DNA from 2 places in the Oceanobacillus sp. FSL K6-0127 genome. Region 2 is predicted to be linked to the other one. Evidence: riboswitches for the same ligand, from Rfam matches in the RefSeq annotation. Region 2 holds a riboswitch; the other holds the start of a gene.

Region 1 (9,583 bases), 340 kb from region 2:
AATTCAAGTGCTTTTGCTTCTGTACGATTATTCATTAAGGTAACTAATAATGCAGCACCAATTGCACCAGAAACCTGTTGAAGCGTATTATTCATTGCAGTCCCGTGTGGGTTTGCTTCCATGGGTAACTGATTTAATCCATTTGTCATGACTGGCATCATTACCATAGACATTCCAAAGCTACGGAAAGTAAATAAAAGCATGAGACTCACATAGGACATTTCCATATCTAGTTGACTGAAGAAAAAGGTCGTTGTTACGACAATAATTAGCCCTATAATGGCAAGCGTTCTTGCTCCGTATTTATCAAAAAGACGGCCGGTGATCGGGGACATGAATCCCATTACGACTGCTCCAGGAAGCATGAGTAATCCAGCGTCCATTGGAGAAAAACCACGAATGGTTTGAATATAAATCGGTACTAATATCATCGCAGAGAACATTGCCATGGATAAAACAATGGAGATTGCTGATGATAATGCGAACATTGGATATTTGAATATCCGGAATTCGAGCATTGGGTCATCCATTCGAAGCTGACGAAGTATCAAGGCAATTAAAGCTATGATACCGACGATAATTGTGCTGTATACAAGTGGGTGATCCCATCCCTTGTCACCAGCTGAACTGAAGCCGTATAATAGTCCGCCAAAGCCGAAACTAGATAAAACAATGGAAAATACATCGAGCTTTATATGACGCTGTGGTGTAATATTTTTCAGTTTGAAAATGGAATAAATTAAGGTAAAGACAGCAAAAGGTAATACAATGTCGAACAGCATTCTCCAACTGTAGTGTTCAACAATCCAGCCAGAAAGTGTTGGCCCGATTGCTGGTGCCACAAACATAACCATTCCAAAGATACCCATCGCAGTACCTCTTTTTTCGATTGGAAAGGCAGTTAGCATGATATTCATTAACAATGGCATCATCATCGCTGATCCTGCTGCTTGAATCATTCTTGCAGTAAGAAGTATACCGAATGTTGGAGACAAGCTTGCAAGCAATGTGCCTATCGTAAACAATGTCATTGCAGTCAAAAATAGACTGCGATTCGTAAAACGTTGAATAAAAAATGCACTCGCAGGAATTAGAATTCCGTTAATAAGCATGTATCCTGTAGACAACCATTGGACAGCTGTAGGATTTACTTGAAATTCATCCATAATAGATGGCAGAGCAATATTTAACAGGGTTTCATTTAAGATGGAAACAAAGGCGCCGATAAATAAAATTGCAATCATACCATATGGAGGTTTATGTTGAATAGGATTTATTTCACTCATTATTCCTAATCCTTCTTTCTATAATTAAATAGTCCTGCATTTAGGACAAAGTATATTCTATACTCACAGTCTAATAATATCAAGTATATAATTTATTTTCTATGTAAAAATTGATATAACAAGTTTAAAAGGCTATATTATAACTAGACGACTATTATAAAAAGGTGATTAAATGAACCGTAAGAAAAAGCAAATTATAGATGCTGCACATCGTTTGTTTATTGAAAAAGGATTTGTAGCAACATCAATTCAAGATATTTTAGATGAAGCGGAAATTGCAAAGGGGACGTTTTATAATTACTTTACTTCAAAAAATGAATGCTTAATGGCAATATTGGAATTTGTATATGAAGAAACGAACCAAAAAAGAAATGAGATTGCGCATGGGAAAAATATAAATGATGAGAAGGTTTTAGCTGAACAAATAGCTATTCGGATGGATACGAATCGCAAGCATAGCATGATGGCGCTTTTTTCTTCGATATCGCTTTTGGATGATGAAGATTTACAAGCATTCATTGGAAAGCAACACAGAAGGGAATTACAATGGGTTGCAAAAAGACTAAAAGAGGTTAATGGAACGGATACAGAACGCTTTGCATTGGATCATGCTGTCATTCTTTTGGGGACTATCCATCACGCCGTTCATCTTTTGAAAATCAATGAGAATAAAGAAATAACGCCAAGAAAAGTGATACAATTTGCTATCGATTCTATAAAGCCCATTGTGAAAGGACACTCCCAGGAAGTGCTTTTTCATGCGGATATGATTTCAAACGTTTCAGAAGATATAGGTGAGAATATCATGTCTTTAAAAATACAAACAATTTCTCAGTTAGAGACATTACTTAAAGAAGTAAACAAACGAGAAGGGAATCATACAAAGAAAGGTGAATATCTGCAATTTTTAATCGGTGAATTAGAAATGGAAAAACCACGACTCTTTTTAGTAGAAAGTGTTCTCATGTCTTTGTCAAAAATAGTTGATGAACGAGAAGTAATTGGCAATGAACGACAAGTCTTCCAGCTGCTATGGACTTTCATTGAAAAAATTAAAGAAGCAGAAGCGGAAAAATAACTTCTTTATGTGAAATAATTAGATTAGTTTAATTATGTTGATTCAAAGGAATGATAATGATATAGGATTAAAATCGACTACTGTAAGGGAGATGCATATGAGCAGATTACTACGAAGACTTATTCGATATGGTCCGATTCTTTATCCAATCATTAGAAAACTGTGGAAAAATCGGAAAGCTAAAAGAAACTATAATTAATTGTTGTAGAGGTGGTTCAAATTGGGCCGCCTCTAAAATATTAATGGAGAGCTGGCTATCATTTTTTAGACAATCATCAATTCTCCTTGTTATAATTAAGTATATATTGGGATAATACATACCGCAGAAAAAGCGAGGAAATGACATGCAATATACGATAAGGAACATGACAGAAACGTATGCGATTGAGGTTCTTTGCTGGAAATATGAACGACCATATAATTTCTATAATCAAGTATTAACAAGTCATGCAATTATGGAATTGACGGGAAATAAATACTATGTTGTCTTTGACCAATACGATGTGTTGATAGGATTTTTCTGTGTTGGAGCTTCTGCTAAGGTGCCTGCTGGCTATCCACATGGTGCATATCAAGAAGCTTGTGTAGATGTGGGATTAGGTATGAAGCCAGCATTTACTGGAAAAGGGCTTGGCTTTTCGTTTTTTTCAGCTATTCTTGATTTTGTAGCAGAAAACTATGAAGGAATAGATATAAGACTAACCGTTGCTACCTTTAATAAACGAGCCATTCGTCTTTATGAAAAAGCGGGCTTTGTTGAACAAACTAAATTTCAAAGTGAGCGGGCCGAGTTTAGTACCATGATCAAGCGGATAGTCTAGCTGGGGAAATTTTATTTCTTTGGCATAAGACCAGATGAAAAATAAACCGGCTATGAACGCAGGCGATGCATCATAACCGATTCATATATTAAAATCCAAGGTCTTCGATTTGATTTTGGAGTTCAGTAATCGTTTCAATCGTTTGGAATAATTCCGATTCCTCTAGCTTCTCAACAGCTACTTCTCCATTTTGAATAACATTTGATGTAATGTCCAAGAGTTGTTGATTTTTTTCTGTGAAATTTTGATGCAGACCTTCTGCGAGTTCAGGAACATCTATGGCATTAAAATCAGCAATGGATTCCTCTAAGGCTATGAAATGACTTTTCAAATCTTCTTGTACTGCCGGGTCGGAAACTGCTTGATCTACAAGTCCTGGAACCTCTTCTGTAAAGCTGCTCAATTCATTTAAATACTCCGTTGCCTCTGTTGCATAGTCCAATGTATTATTCGTCTCCTCAATGAAGGAACAACCGGAAAGTACGGTCGATATTAATAAAAGCATTATTAATTTTTTCATATGAATCTCCTTTCAACTAGATTTATTTTAGCCTATTTTCTACAATAATTAAACATTACATTTTGTAAACGCTCTATTTTCATATCTGAAATAACAATTATTTTGAGTGAAAGCTGAAAGTGAGTTCGAGAAGTCACATTACTTGAATATATGACCTGAATTTGATAAACATATAGTTATGTAATTAAAGTATTACAATAAGATACGTAACTATAGATGGAGGAATTATAGAATGAAAATTGTTGCGATGGTAGGAAGTAACCGTAAAGAGTCCTATAACATGAAGCTTGTTCAATTCATGCAGAATAGATATGCAGGAAAAGTTGATATTGAAATTTTACCGATTGATCAGCTGCCGATGTATAACGAAGATGACGAACTAAATCCGCCAGAGGTTGTAAAAGAAATCCGTGCGAAAATAATGACAAGTGATGGAATCTTATTTGCAACTCCAGAATACAATGGCTCTATTTCTGGAATGCTAAAAAATGCAATTGATTGGTTTTCTCGTGTAGAAAAAGTAATGGTGAAAAAGCCAGCAATGATTGTTGGAGCTTCAATGGGGGCGTTAGGTACAGTGAAAGCACAACTGCATTTACGTCAAATTTTGAATGCGCCAGGAGTAGCAACATTGACATTGCCTGGAAATGAAGTTTTTGTTGGCTCTGTTCATGAAAAAATTGACGCACAAGGGAATCTGACAAATGAGCCAACAGTTCAATTTATTGATTCCGTTGTAACGAATTTTGTTAGCTGGACTGAAAGTTTTAAAGTAACTGCTGATGTAAAATAATGATTAATAGTAAACTCCGCTGCTTGTATCGTATACAAAACAGCGGAGTTTTTAGTTGAAGCTTATGCTGCAAATGGTTTACTGTTGATATTCGACTTCCGTACCACCAGCATACTCGATGTCTAGTTCAACATTCTGCGCGTCAGTTGGGATATTGAAAGCTTCAAGGACAGTACTTAGAACCTCTTCCTTTGGCGTATTTTCATCAAAGTCAAAAGTAGAGAAGATGCTATCAAGCTCTTGCATCGCTTCATCGCCTCGTAATTGAATTCCTTGTGTTTCATTTCGATAGGATGCTTCCGTTTCGTTCGTATCCTGCTCATATTCTACTTCGACAATATCTTCTGTTCCTTCGAAATCTGCTTCTAAATCAAAGCTAGTAAACGCGTAATCGGATTCCGTATCTGTTGTTACATTATCACTGTCATTCGTTGCATTATTATCTGTCGCTGAACCACTGTCTGTATTGCCATTATTTTGATCGTTAGAAGCATTATCTTGATCGTTTGTGGCGTTGTTTTCCGTCTCTCCCGCATTATTATCCGCTGGAGGATTTGTATCTTCTTCCGTAGTTCCACATGCTGCAATAAGAAAGGCTAATGTTGTTATTGTTATTAGTACCATAAACTTTTTCATGGTGCTCACTCCTATCTAATAGTTTATACCACTATATTGCCCAAAAGCCTAAAAACTAAACGATGTAATAGCATTTTGTATCTTTTCACCTATGGTAAGAATCTTAATTGTAGATTCGAATGATAGAACTAGAATATTCTAAGTAATTTGTATCAGGAAGTGATTGTGAATTCTAATGCTTATTAAAAGCCTTGAAAATCGAATGCAGTCGTTTCCAAGGCTTGTTCTAATATTTATTTGTTGTTTGTTACTTTGTTGTAGGCACCATGCATAACTGGGCCAACATATTCATTTAGCTTCCAACCATTAGCAATTGCTGCAGTAACAAAATCCTTAGCAGCAAATACAGATTCCTTTACACTTTTGCCATTTGCTAGATTTGCTGTGATTGCTGCAGCAAATGTACATCCAGCTCCATGATTATATGTGGTATCGACTTTTTCTTTTTCAAGTATTTCAAAGTCTGTACCATCATAAAATAAATCAATCGCTTTTTCATGATCCAGCGCCTTGCCGCCTTTAATGACAACATTCTTGGCACCGAGCTCGTGGATTTTTAATGCAGCTTGTTTCATATCTTCAATTGATTTTAAGGGCTTAGTCTGTGCTAATTGACTAGCTTCAAATAAGTTAGGTGTTGTAACGAGTGCGCGCGGAAGAAGATATTCACGCATTGCGTCTGTATTTTCCGGCTGTAATACTTCATCTTCGCCTTTACAAACCATAACTGGATCTAGTACGAAATTATTAATTTTATATGCATCGATTTTTTCTGCACCAAGCTTAATGATATCAACCGAGCCTAACATACCGGATTTCATCGCGTCTACTCCGACGGATAGAATCGTGTCTAATTGTCTGTTTACAAGATCCAGGTCAATTGGTGTTACGTGATGATTCCATCCCTCTGGATTCATTGTAACGATGCAGGTTAATGCAGTCATACCATATACATCATGCTCCTGAAACGTTTTTAAATCAGCAGCGATACCTGCACCTCCACTTGTGTCCGAACCTGCAAGTGTTAACGTTTTTTTCATTGTCATTGATAGAACCTCCTCTAGAATGCTAATTTTTATTATAGCACTTTTGAAGGGTCTGTCACTAAACACATACTCATGGATTGTTAAAAATAACTTGACGTTTGGTGGTCTAAATCATATTAGTTTGATATGATTAATACAGAAAATAAGAATAAAGGGAGAGAGGTTGTACGATGGATGTTTTTCAAGCGATACAAGAAAGGCGCGAAATTACTGCGTATGTTAACCGTTGCATTCCGAATGAAGTACTAGAAAAAGTCGTGGATGCAGGTTATTATGCACCATCAGGAAATAATCTTCCGTCAAAGTCGTTAATTGTAGTAAGGAATCGTTCTACCTTGGACAGTCTTGCTGCAACAACACCTTATATGAAATGGTTAAAAGAGGCACAGGCGGCGATTGTCGTTACGGGAAAGCCCCAAACAAGTAAATACTGGCTGCAGGATGCATCAATTGCTTGTGCGTTTATTTGGCTCGAAGCAGTTGAGGTTGGGCTTGGTGCAGCGTTTGGAGCGGTTTATCATTCCGAGGATGAGAACGAATCCATCGATAGGGAAAATCATGTGCGAAAGCTGCTTAGCATTCCGGAAGAACACCGTATTGTCGCTATTTTGGGAATGGGGTATCCTCAAGAAGCATTAAAACCGAAAAAACACCTAGCAAGAGAAGAAATTGTACATTATGATACATTTAGCTAAAATGCATGAAACTGTTCTCTAAACATAAGTTTGGACAACAGTTTCTTTGCTTAACATGCAACTATGACTTCCCGTGATTTTGATCTTGATATAGCATATCTATCTTTTTTTGCAAGTCTGTTATTTGCTGCTGCATCAATAGAATCTGCTGATCCATCTGTATCTTTTCCTGATTTACTTGTAGTTCCACTTCTTTTTCTTGTTCGTATGTGATAAAGGAACCAATAACTGCCAAATTACTTCCAATGGTACTAATTAAACCACCTACTAGAATTAGCTTATCACCGAAATTTGCAGGGAGGTCACGATATGAATTTCGCTCCATCTTAATTACCTCCTCAGAATTAAGTTATGTAATAGCGTATGTTTTGTTCGCTTATCCTGCCCATCATTTTGAAAGTAATGCTGTTCTTTTCTTGTGGTTCAAATGCTTGTTTTCTAGATATATCCCTGTTATAATACACATAATAATTAAATACTTTCTTATTTTAGATTTGTAAAGTAAGGGTAGAGGTGCAAAGACCATTAATACTTACATGGAGGAGAATGAGCTCTGAAGAAATGTGAGGAAAGGGGGATTTGCCGAAGTGGAAGAAGACTCATCTTCTGAAGCTGGGCCTGTTATCAAATAGATACGGGACTGTCATATAGGAAACTATATGGAGGGCTATCAAGCTTAGAACGGTAAATAATGTTCTATAAGCGGCAGCGAGCTCTCTCTCGTTGCTGCTTTTTAATTTGGTCCTAAAGCATCAATAAAATATTGGATGAAAAGGGTGTATTGATATGAATTTTGGTAATGTATTAACAGCAATGGTTACTCCGTTTAATGAGGCGGGAGAAATTGATTTTGAACGAACAAAGGGGTTAGTTAATTACTTGATAGCAAACGGTACAGAAGGTTTAGTTGTTGCTGGGACAACGGGGGAATCACCAACACTCTCTAATAATGAAAAAGTGAAGTTATTTCAAACAGTTGCAGAAGAAGTAAATGGAAGGATTCCTGTTATTGCGGGAACTGGTACGAATAATACAAGAGCATCTATTGAATTAACGAAAGAGGCAGCGGCTACAGGTGTTGACGGGATTATGCTTGTTGTTCCTTACTATAATAAACCGTCACAAGAAGGCATGTATCAGCATTTTAAATCGATTGCAGAAAGTACAGCACTTCCTGTCATGCTTTATAATATTCCAGGTAGAAGTGTGGTAAACATGGAATTAGAAACGATTGTTCGACTTTCTGGAATCCCAAACATTGTTTCACTAAAAGAAGCTAGTGGGGATTTAGATAAGGTTTCGGAGATTATAAGCCATACTTCTGATAATTTTACTGTTTACAGCGGGGATGATAGTCTGACATTGCCGACACTTGCTGTAGGTGGAACTGGGGTTATTTCTGTAGCATCACACATATTAGGTAATGAGATGCAAGAGATGGTAAAGCTTTTTCAGAATGGTGATGTAGCTAATGCCAGTGCTATACACCGACATATTTTGCCAGTAATGAAAGCATTGTTTTCAGCTCCAAGCCCTACCCCAGTAAAAGAAGCACTGAACCATATTGGAGTACCAGTTGGTGGTGTTCGTCTACCACTTGTACCATTGACGGAGTCAGAAAGAGCGTCTATTTGTAAACTAGTAGCGGCCTATGAAGTGAAAAACGCAATCGGATATTAAGTTAGAGAAAAGGAGTAAGCAGTGAAGCTTATTCCTTTTTTTGATACCAGGGAATGCTGTGGATAAATACCTTATGACACGATAACGAAGACTTACCGACTTGGGAAGACATAGATTAGTAGCACTTATACCCTGGAGTGAATCACCTGCGCAGGAATGTTCGATAAGTCGAACCTACTCCAAAATATGGGGCGCAGTCCGTACATCAGTGTCAACTTAACAAATATGAAGTCTGACGAAAGCCATTAAAAAATTAACCTCTCTAGACGTATCCATGTATAATAAATTAAGTGGATTAAGTAGCTAACCTTTAATAAAGTGAGGAATGCAAATGAATCGAAAAATTCTCGTATCGTATGATGGTTCAAATCGTAGTAAAAAGGCGATTAAAGAGGCAAAGAATCAGGCGTCAATTACAGAAAAAGCAGAAGTACATGTTATTTCTGTTGTGACACCGGGAATTAAAAGTAACGAGACAGCTATTGCAGGCAACATATCCATGGCAGATGCAGAATTTCTTTTACCGGAACTACATCAAATCAAGAAGGAAATGGAAGCATTAGGAATTGTTACGATAACGGAAATTCGGACGGACTTTTCACAGCGCAACCCGGGGAGAGCGATTTGTGAATATGCTTTAGCTAACGAAATAGATTTGATCATTGTAGGCAATCGGGGGCTTAGTAATATAAAAAGTCTTCTGTTAGGTAGTGTGAGCAATACGATTGTACAGAACGCCAAGTGCCCTGTTTTGATTGTTAAATAGAATGAAGCATAAAGGAGTATGAATATGGCTGAATTAAATTATAAAATTGTAGAAACAATTGCTGTTATTTCGGAGTCGCCAAAAGGATGGACAAAGGAATTGAATGTGATCAGCTGGAATGGTCGCCCACCAAAATATGATTTACGAGACTGGGCACCTGGTAAGGAAAAGATGGGTAAAGGTGTTACTTTAACAGAAGAAGAGATTGTCCAATTGAAGAAAGCATTGGCAAATTTAAACGCGCTTTCGGAATAGAACGATT
Region 2 (9,583 bases):
TTATGTACTTTCTTCAACACAAAATAGGCGCATCCAAAATTACAGTATTCAAATAAATAATCATCTAATGCGTTTATTTTCGAATCGATTGATGCTTTTGCATTTCTCTCCTTATAAAATCCTTTTAATCGAAGCTGCTCATAGCCCCAGTCTCCTACAATATAATCATACTTAGCCAATATTTCGGAATAGCGATTTTTAATTGCTTCCTCTTGAAATCCATCTTTTATATTTTCCACAATTTCATAGCTTTTACCATTCAGTTCAATCAAACGATTCACCCCACTTTTCATGCACACATAAGTTGCTTCTAGTTTACCATACGTTCGGATATAGAAACCAGAAATATTTACATGCATTATTTTCGCCTTTTTAAAGAAACTAGGACTAATCAAATTATAATTGCGTGTTCAAGAGGGGGATGACACCGGACTGTTGAACAACCTTTTATATGTAGGAGGAAGAACATGAAAGCAATCCTTATTATAATGCTTACGATAACTACGATGCTTGTAGGTTGTACAACATTTGACAACTCAGAAGGTGATCGTGAACAAATACTTGATGAATTGGATCCTACAAGAAATGCGCCAGAACCCACGGATGATGAGCTTAGCTCAAAGCTGGGATACGTACGTTACACAAAGGATCAACTGGATAATGAACTGGAAAACGGTGAACAGCAGCTCACAATCGATCGTAATGAAATGGCTGATATGATTACGAAAATCATTCTTAGAAATAATGGTTTTGAGGAAGTTGCAACACTTGTTACGGACAAGGAAGTTTTAATTGCTTACCAAAGAAATGAAGAACTTTCTGCCGAGGAAGCATCCGATTTATGCAAGAAAACCGCTGCATCTATTTTACCAGGTTTTTTTAATATCCATGTTTCTGATAATGAAACACTCATGCAGGATATCCAAAGTCTGCATCAATCCACATCGGAAAACCGGAATTATGATAACACAATAAAAGCCATTATAAAAGAAATGGAAAAAACACCTAATAGGGAAACAGTGGAATAATCATTATCAATAAACTAATTATAGGAGGTGAATACATTGACGAACAGGCTTATCTTCTCCATTATTATTACCTTCTTTTTCTTGAACGCTAATGCAGTCAATGCCGAGAATGAGGAATCCGTTTATGATAAGCGAATGGCACTTTTTAAAAAGACTGAAGCACTAACACAAATTCCTTGGTACTATTTTGCTGCTATTGATAATTATGAACGTAACATAAAAAGCAGTGATGAACCTGAGCAAGTAATCTCAATAGGATTCGCTTCTGAATTATGGTTTGGCCCAGGGAATAGCTCACAAATAACGGACGAAACTATTATCGACACTTTCGATGGAGAAGGAAAAGATGGAAATGGTGATGGAAAGGCAGATCCAGCCAATGAAGAAGATGTTCTTTATACGATGGCAATGCTAATTCTAGAATATGGTCCTACAGAGGATGATATTAAAATTGCACTGTGGAATCATTATCAGCGTGATTTAACCGTTCAAACTATCATGAATACGGCAAAGGTATTTGCAACGTTCCAAGATATCAATTTAACAGATAGAGACTTCCCTGTATCGATTCAGCATAATTACAGTTATCGCAATACTTGGGGAGACCGAAGAGGCTTTGGTGGGCTGCGTATTCACGAGGGTACAGATATTTTCGCAAACTATGGTGTCCCTGTTCAGTCAACCACATATGGCGTAATTGAAATGATGGGCTGGAACCTATACGGTGGCTGGCGCATTGGAATACGTGACATTTTTAATATTTATCATTATTACGCGCATATGAGTGGTTATGATGATAATATAAAACTTGGACAAGTTGTACAGCCTGGAGATGTGCTCGGCAGTGTTGGATCAACCGGCTATGGTCCACCAGGAACATCTGGAAAATTCCCGCCCCATTTACACTACGGGATGTATAAGGATAATGGGTATAGTGAATGGTCCTTTGACCCCTACCCTTACTTGCGAAAATGGGAGCGCATGGCTAGAGATAAACAATAGTTGGACCATAAATCCGACGTATAAGCAAAGGAGTAGTTACCATTCCGGTAATAACTACTCCTTTGTAACACTTTAATCTGTTTGCTTTGATTTTCTCATTGCGTTCCATACACTCGCAATCAGACCGCCCCAAATTATTATCATCCCAATCACCATTACAAAAATAGATGCACCACTCATTCGTTAGCCTCCTTTTTCTCGTCTATATCCTTTTTCCATTTGATTAACGACATCAAAATACCAATTACAAGTGCTGCTATCGCGATCGACCAACCACCATATAAGATAAATGTATTGGAGTACCCTTCATAGTTACCTGTGTCCGTTGCAAATTCCTTTAGGAGGTTCTGCTTAAATAAACCATACATCATGTATCCCATGACGATAGGCGTTATTACCCCTAAACTAATTGTCCACCATGAACCAAGTCGGATATCCGAAATCCCGTCTGCATGATCTTTATACATTTTAACCTTACGGAGAATCCAAGCAATTAAGACAACCTCAACAAACCCAAGCATCGCTACACCGAATTGATTAATAAAATAATCAACTACATCCAGGAAGAACAGTCCGCCTTGTGTCGCAAACAGCAACGAGATAACAGCGGCTAAACCACCGCCTATTAGGACTGCTTTTTTCCTTGAGATTTGGAATTTATCCGACAAACCAGATACATACGTTTCTGTAATTGAGATTAATGAGGTTAATCCAGCTAACATTAACGAAACAAAGAATAATACCCCAAAAAGTTCGTTAAAGGCTGTGAATTCATTAATGATTGCTGGAAATGCTACGAATGCTAAGCCAACTCCACCACTTACAACTTCATTAATCGGCAAACCTGACTGTAAAGCCATAAATCCTAAAATACCAAACACACCAATACCCGCTAACAATTCAAAACCAGAATTCGCAAATCCTACGATAAAAGCGTTATTTGTAATGTCTGATTTCTTTGGCAAATAACTGGCGTACGTAATCATAATTGCAAAAGCAATGGATAAACTAAAGAAAATTTGTCCATATGCCGCAATCCATACATCCGGTGAAAAAATTTGGCCGAAATCAGGTGCAAAAAACGCATCCAATCCTTGCATAGCTCCTGGAAGGGTTAGTGCTCGAATAACAATGATGAGGAATATAATGACTAATGCTGGAATAAAAATACGATTTGCAATTTCAATCCCTTTCTTCACACCTTTAAATAGAATTCCTAATACCAGTGCCCAAACAATGATTAAAGGAATTAATACACCAGGAACCAGATTCCCTATCTGTCCTGGGACTTCTGCTAAATTTAGATAATCGCCATATAAAAATCCTTGTGTATCCTCTCCCCACCCTAAATTAAAAGAAAAAACAGAATACGATATGGCCCAGGCAACGATTACCGAATAATAGGTTGAAATAATAAATGCTACTGCAACTCCCCACCAGCCAACCCATTCTGTTTTTTTATGCATTCGTTTAAACGTTAATGGTGCAGAACCTCGATACTTATGTCCCATTGTAAATTCCAATATCAAAATCGGAATTCCGGCGGTGAGCAGTGCAAACAGATAAGGAATCAGAAATGCTCCGCCGCCATTTTCATAGGCAACTGCAGGAAAACGCCAAATGTTCCCAAGGCCGATAGCCGATCCGGCTGCCGCCAAAATAAAACCTGCCCTTGTCCCCCACTGAGAACGATTTTCCATGACCAAACCTCCCCTTTTTTTATACAAGCTCTGTATTATTTATATTATGAAGGTTTACAATAATTACTCTTTTCTGATATATTTATTACATAGTTTCCTTACGAAGAACAAAAGCGCAAGCGCCCGGTTAGCGACGTACGGACTGGACTGAGCCGCAGGAGATAAAGGAAACACGACGACCGCAGGGAGTCGATGTTGACTTATCGTACGGAGGTGAGGGAAGTCTCGCTAGTCGCTGGGCGCTGGAGCTGGACGTAGCCGTTTAGGTAACTAAGTTATCCACAGCATTCAAATTTTATAGTTTCCTGGTGCAACAAAAAAAGATGTGTGATGACATTACTGTCATCACACATCTTAGAAATTTTTCAGCCTATATTTATTTCGCTGTTTTACTTTTTAAAACAGTACGATATACAAATACAATCCCAAAAAGGAATACAAGTGTAACTGCCAAGGAAAGCATAATTTGCCCTGTCAATCCAAGCAGTAAAAACCCTAGTATTGCTACAACTGCTGCAAGTATTGCATATGGCAGCTGCGTTAATACGTGATCAATATGGTTAGCCCCTGCTCCTGTTGAGGAGAGAATCGTCGTATCGGAAATAGGTGAGCAATGATCACCAAATACAGCTCCTGCAAGTACAGCTGCTAATGCCGGCAGTAATAACTCAACATTTGTATTGCTCATTACTTCTGCTGCAATTGGAAGCATGATACCAAATGTACCCCATGAAGACCCAGTAGACAATGCCATCATCGCTGCAATAACAAAGAATATTAACGGTAGATAGCTAACACCTATAGAGGAATCATTAACTAAATTTGCTAAATAGGTCCCTGTTTCCAATGTACCGATTACCGAACCGATCATCCAAGCTAAAATGAGAATATAAATAGCCGGAAGCATCGTTTTTGTCCCTTCTACAAAGATTTTCATAGAATTTGCTTTTGGCTTTCCTTGGACTAAATGAAAAATAAAAGCAGTCAATACGGCTAAAATACCACCAATTGCTAATGATTTGTTAACATCTGTATTCGCAAAAGCATCCAATATCGTAGCATTTCCATCTGTTGCTTGAATACCCGTAGTTATCATTGCTACAACGGTAGCTACAAAAAGAACTAAGATTGGTATAAATAAATGGTATACCTTTCCGTTTTGATTTGGCTTAAACACATCGCCTAAATCCCCTGCAACCGTATTCTGCTCTGGATTCAAAAGCTCTCCTGTTTCCATCGCACGTTTTTCATGTGTACGCATTGGACCAATATTAAATTGAAAATACGCTACAATAAATACAAGCAGGACTGCTGCTATTGCATAAAAATTCATCGGAATCATCCAGATAAATGCCTCAATCGGCTGATATTCTGTAATTTCATTGGCAGCAAACAATCCACCAAGAATTCCAATAATATAAGCTCCCCAGCTTGAGATAGGCGAAATAACTGTTATCGGGGCTGATGTTGAATCAATATAATAGGCAAGCTTCGCTCTGGACACTTTGTGACGATCTGTTAATGGTCTTGCAATTTGACCAACTGCAAGGCTGTTAAAATAGTCATCAATAAAAATAATCAATCCTAAAACGCCTGTCATTAACTGTGCACCTCTACGTGTTTTCACTCGTTTCATCATCCAGTCACCAAAAGCTCTGCTTCCTCCGGATGCTTGTAAAAAGGCAGTCATGATACCTAATAATAATAAAAATCCAATTAACTGAATATTTCCTGTATTAGGTGCTCCCTCTGAAACAAAAATTTCATAAAATACATACCAAATTTCCTTAACTGCTTGCAACACATTAAAATCATGAATAAATAATGCTCCAATTATTATCCCTGATCCTAATGATAATAAAATTTTCCTCGTTGTAATAACGAGCACCAGCATGATTAATGCTGGAATAATCGAATAAATTGTACCTTCCATTGTAATCCCCCCATAATTATTTCTCAGATGTGGTTTTCGAGATAAACGAGTTGATGATGAAATGTTGGTTTACGACATATGTACGTGCTAGCTTCTTAAAAAAGCACACAAAAAAACAATGACAGAAAATAACCATCATTGTTTTTTACAATTACAATATACGTTATCCTCCATCTCGATCAGTAGTTCTCCATGCACATCCATTTCAGCGGTTGTTCAAAAAGTCCGGTAAAAATGACACATCGAGATCAGTAGACCTTCGACTAAGTACCGACACGTCCTGTGTCGAACGTCGAAGTCACCACATCCTGTGGAAGCTCGTTGGCTTGCTTTTCCGTTCTTCACGTATTAATTGCATACGTTACGGTACGGGGAGCTTCGCCGCCTCGAACTTCTCGGTCCTTTTTATCCTCTTTTTTGAACTCTCACTTTAAGCATGACAGTACATCTCTTGTTCAAAGATATACCAGCAAATAATAAGTTTGACTCTTATTACGCTTCGGCAAATACCCCTTTCACCAACCATCACTGTTGTCATTCTCCGGTGGATTACTTATAATATTTGCGCCTCTACCTCACCGATCTGATAAGGTTTATTATTGAGTTAAAGGATATTCATAAAGTCCGGTAAAAGTGACACTTCGAATTTCTTCGTTAGCTTGCTTTTCCGTTCCTCACGTATTAATTGCATACGTTCCGGTACGGGAAGCTACGCTGCCTCGAACTTCTCGGTCCTTTTTATCCTCCTTTTGAATACACATAGTTACTCCCATACTATACTAGATTTTTAGTTATTCTGCAAGTCGTCTTTTGGTATAGCAATTGACGGACCATCACTGCCACCACCATAGAAATCTGGAACCTTGCCCATAATGGCACTACCATCCAAGTATATCTCCGTATTAACTGTTGTTACATCGGATGTAAATGGGATGACAATCTGCACATCCGCCTCTACATTAATATAAAGCGATACCCAAGCACCATTAATACCAAATTCCTCAATTTCACGTACAACATTTGTCCGAACATTCCCTACAACCTCGAAATTAATCGGTATTTTCGGACCTAGGTTTGCAAGTACCGTATTTCCGGTAACCTGCCCTAAAGGGATCTCAACCAATGTCGGATCCTGTTTCGCCATATCTTCAGCACCATCACTATATTCATATGGTTCGGTAAGCGGATCTTCAAATTCCAATGGGTCACCGCGGTTAACGTTGATGAAAAATTCTTCCACCCTGTCTGTTGCGACTCGATTAATTTCACTGATGATAGAATTGTTCCAGTTATACGTTGAAAAATTCCCTTCATTGTCATATGTAATATTTACCATGTCATCAAAACTATAATCTTCAACATACCGAACGGCTGAATTGATCGCCCGCGTTGCAAACTCATCGACTCTTCTTTCCGCTATATGCATTAGAACTGGTTCAATTCGTTTATCAATTAATTGCATACTTAAAAATACACAGACTACAAAAATAATCATCGTTATGATTAAAATATGTTTCCCTGGAGGCAATGCTGTTCGTTTGCGAAAACGTTTTTTATGTCTCAACTCAGGAACCCCCTCTGGAATAATCCTATGCTTGTTCCACAGGGGGTAGACTAAGTAATTTATAAACATAATAAAAATGCCTCCCTAATGGAAGACATTTGCATTAATTATGATATTCTTAACAAAGCTTCTTTACCCGTCATACCAACTTCCCAGCCATAAGCTTTTGAAGCATCTGTTATCTTCTGTAATGGAGCGTGTAATAATTCATCGATCGTTCGCACACCCATCGCACGCCCCGCGATAACATTACGCTCCATTAATTTTGGAACTTCATTAAAAATATCTACATCCAATGCCGCACACATAATATAGCCAATGTCATTGGATATCGTCAGCAAATTCGTTTTTGGAAGCTCAACACGTACTGCCATAAAAATCATGCCGTCTACTTCAAGTGGATTTACCGTAATCATAATGAATTGCCCCCTTCGCAATGTACCATATATGTGTATGCATGAAGGGGCCAACATGTCACAAGCAGCGGCCTCTTAGGAATAATATGGAAATTTAGCACGAAGCGTTTTTGCGAGCAAATCCCTTAAAAATTCCGGGACAAAATATTGCTTCGAATCCGATTTCGCTACCTCCGGTAATAGACGGCCGAATGTGAAGGTATCGGCAGTCGCGATATAGTATGTTCGATCTGGATCGATCTCTTCTCCATTTTCTAACAGAACCTGTTTCACATACTCCTCACCATTTTTATGAAATCCTGTTTCTACCTGGATTCCTGCAAACATCATTCTTCCCAGTACTTTCCCACGAAATCCAAAGCCTTTCAATGCCAGCTGCATAAATTCCTTTGTTAATGATACACGGACAACTTCGATCAATTCATTTCCTTTCAGATCCACAACAACAGGATTAATTGGATGTGGGCAAATCCGATGAATATCTCCATACGTGATAGCCCCTACTGGTAAGCTTTCCAGTAACAGACCGTTATTCAACATCGCAGCATCGGCTTTTGTCCATTCCTTAACTGTATTCGTCAGCTCCTGCATGATTGGTGTATCCTTATACCAATTAACAGTCAATGGACTGTCAATCTGTACAACGGTTTCACCAAGCAAGCTATTAGCCTCATTTAGCATCACGTGTAATGTCTGCTCCGTTTCAGCATCTTTTTCCAAATGCGTAATGTCAGCTGTATATGCCTCTTTTTTCACCAATTTTTTCTGCTTATGGTCCCAAGTAAGAATAACTTCACCTATATAAGCGCAATGCTTTCCTGCTGCAGTAATCACAGCATTATTGATATATTCGCCACTACGAAGCAAATGATGTGTATGGCCACCAATAATCGCATCTACAGCATCATACCTTCTTGCAATTTCTTGATCGATGGTAATACCAAGATGCGACATGACAATGATTATATCAACGGAATTCTCTAGATCTTTCATATACTTATCCAACACTTCAAATTCAGGTGAAACATACCAATTTAACAGCTCATAAAAGGCATTAAATGGCGCAGTTAAACCAATCATACCAATTTTCACACCATGCTTTGTCTCAATATTTACTGTCGGACGTAACCATGGTGGCTGCATGTTATCAGTACTATGCAGGTTCGCACATGTGACTTCGAATGCAGCTTCATCATATAAATGGTATAAATCCTGATGAGACATTGTAATCCCTTCGTTATTGCCGATGGTAACATAATCATAACCTGCATCATTTAATAGCTTGACATTCGCTTTTCCCATTGTTGCCTCTGTTATAGAATGAGATCGGTCTACATGATCTCCAATATCAATTGTCCAGTTTGATTCACCACGTTGATTCCGTAGCGCTCGTGCTTCTTTTAAATAAGTCACAACACGTGGCCATTGTTTAAAATCACTATGTAAATCATTCGTATAATAAAAGTAGAATTTCTCTTCCATTTACATAACCCCTTAGGATAATCCTTGATAAATCATACGCAATCCAATAAAAATTAAAATGACGCGCAATCCCCATTCCAATACTTTTCCAGGAAGAAGCTGATTCACCTTTGCTCCTAACTTCCCACCAATCCAAGCACCTGGGATAAAGAATAACACATATTCCCATGCAATATGTCCAAGCACAATATGTGTACTAGCACCAACAATGCTAACAAAGAAAATCATAAACATTGATGTTGCGGTTGCAATATGTGCAGGAAACCCGAACAACAGAATCATTGCCGGCACCATAATGGAACCACCACCAATTCCAAAAAGCCCGGATAACGTCCCAACAATTAAGGATAGCACAAACGCTCCTAAGATCGGTACACGATATCGATATGTTTCTCCGAATAATTCAAATGTACGGACACCTTTTTCATCCCCAGTGAATTCCTTTTTAGGATTCCGAT

The links. Region 2 has a riboswitch for lysine ahead of MHH64_RS10705 (Na+/H+ antiporter NhaC family protein). Riboswitches for the same ligand answer to the same signal wherever they lie in the genome.
Region 1: it holds a riboswitch for lysine, as region 2 does, so the genes downstream of both, dapA (4-hydroxy-tetrahydrodipicolinate synthase) here and MHH64_RS10705 (Na+/H+ antiporter NhaC family protein) in region 2, are expected to answer to the same signal.

The regions. Positions count from the first base shown of each region.
Region 1 is NZ_CP150287.1:1,782,407-1,791,989, forward strand. Features, by position in the region: gene MHH64_RS09030 (DHA2 family efflux MFS transporter permease subunit) at 1-1,286, opposite strand, end outside; gene MHH64_RS09035 (TetR/AcrR family transcriptional regulator) at 1,459-2,364, shown strand; gene MHH64_RS09040 (GNAT family N-acetyltransferase) at 2,709-3,185, shown strand; gene MHH64_RS09045 (DUF6376 family protein) at 3,274-3,705, opposite strand; gene MHH64_RS09050 (NADPH-dependent FMN reductase) at 3,938-4,498, shown strand; gene MHH64_RS09055 (YusW family protein) at 4,577-5,134, opposite strand; gene pdxK (pyridoxine/pyridoxal/pyridoxamine kinase) at 5,368-6,180, opposite strand; gene MHH64_RS09065 (nitroreductase family protein) at 6,351-6,875, shown strand; gene MHH64_RS09070 (hypothetical protein) at 6,937-7,200, opposite strand; lysine riboswitch at 7,376-7,553, shown strand; gene dapA (4-hydroxy-tetrahydrodipicolinate synthase) at 7,662-8,555, shown strand; gene MHH64_RS09080 (universal stress protein) at 8,887-9,321, shown strand; gene MHH64_RS09085 (PC4/YdbC family ssDNA-binding protein) at 9,346-9,576, shown strand.
Region 2 is NZ_CP150287.1:2,123,941-2,133,523, reverse strand. Features, by position in the region: gene MHH64_RS10730 (YutD family protein) at 1-272, opposite strand, end outside; gene MHH64_RS10725 (YhcN/YlaJ family sporulation lipoprotein) at 468-1,028, shown strand; gene MHH64_RS10720 (M23 family metallopeptidase) at 1,065-2,030, shown strand; gene MHH64_RS10715 (methionine/alanine import family NSS transporter small subunit) at 2,103-2,210, opposite strand; gene MHH64_RS10710 (sodium-dependent transporter) at 2,207-3,730, opposite strand; gene MHH64_RS10705 (Na+/H+ antiporter NhaC family protein) at 4,107-5,663, opposite strand; lysine riboswitch at 5,839-6,244, opposite strand; gene yunB (sporulation protein YunB) at 6,451-7,227, opposite strand; gene MHH64_RS10695 (DUF1805 domain-containing protein) at 7,335-7,643, opposite strand; gene MHH64_RS10690 (bifunctional UDP-sugar hydrolase/5'-nucleotidase) at 7,719-9,125, opposite strand; gene MHH64_RS10685 (sulfite exporter TauE/SafE family protein) at 9,138-9,583, opposite strand, start outside.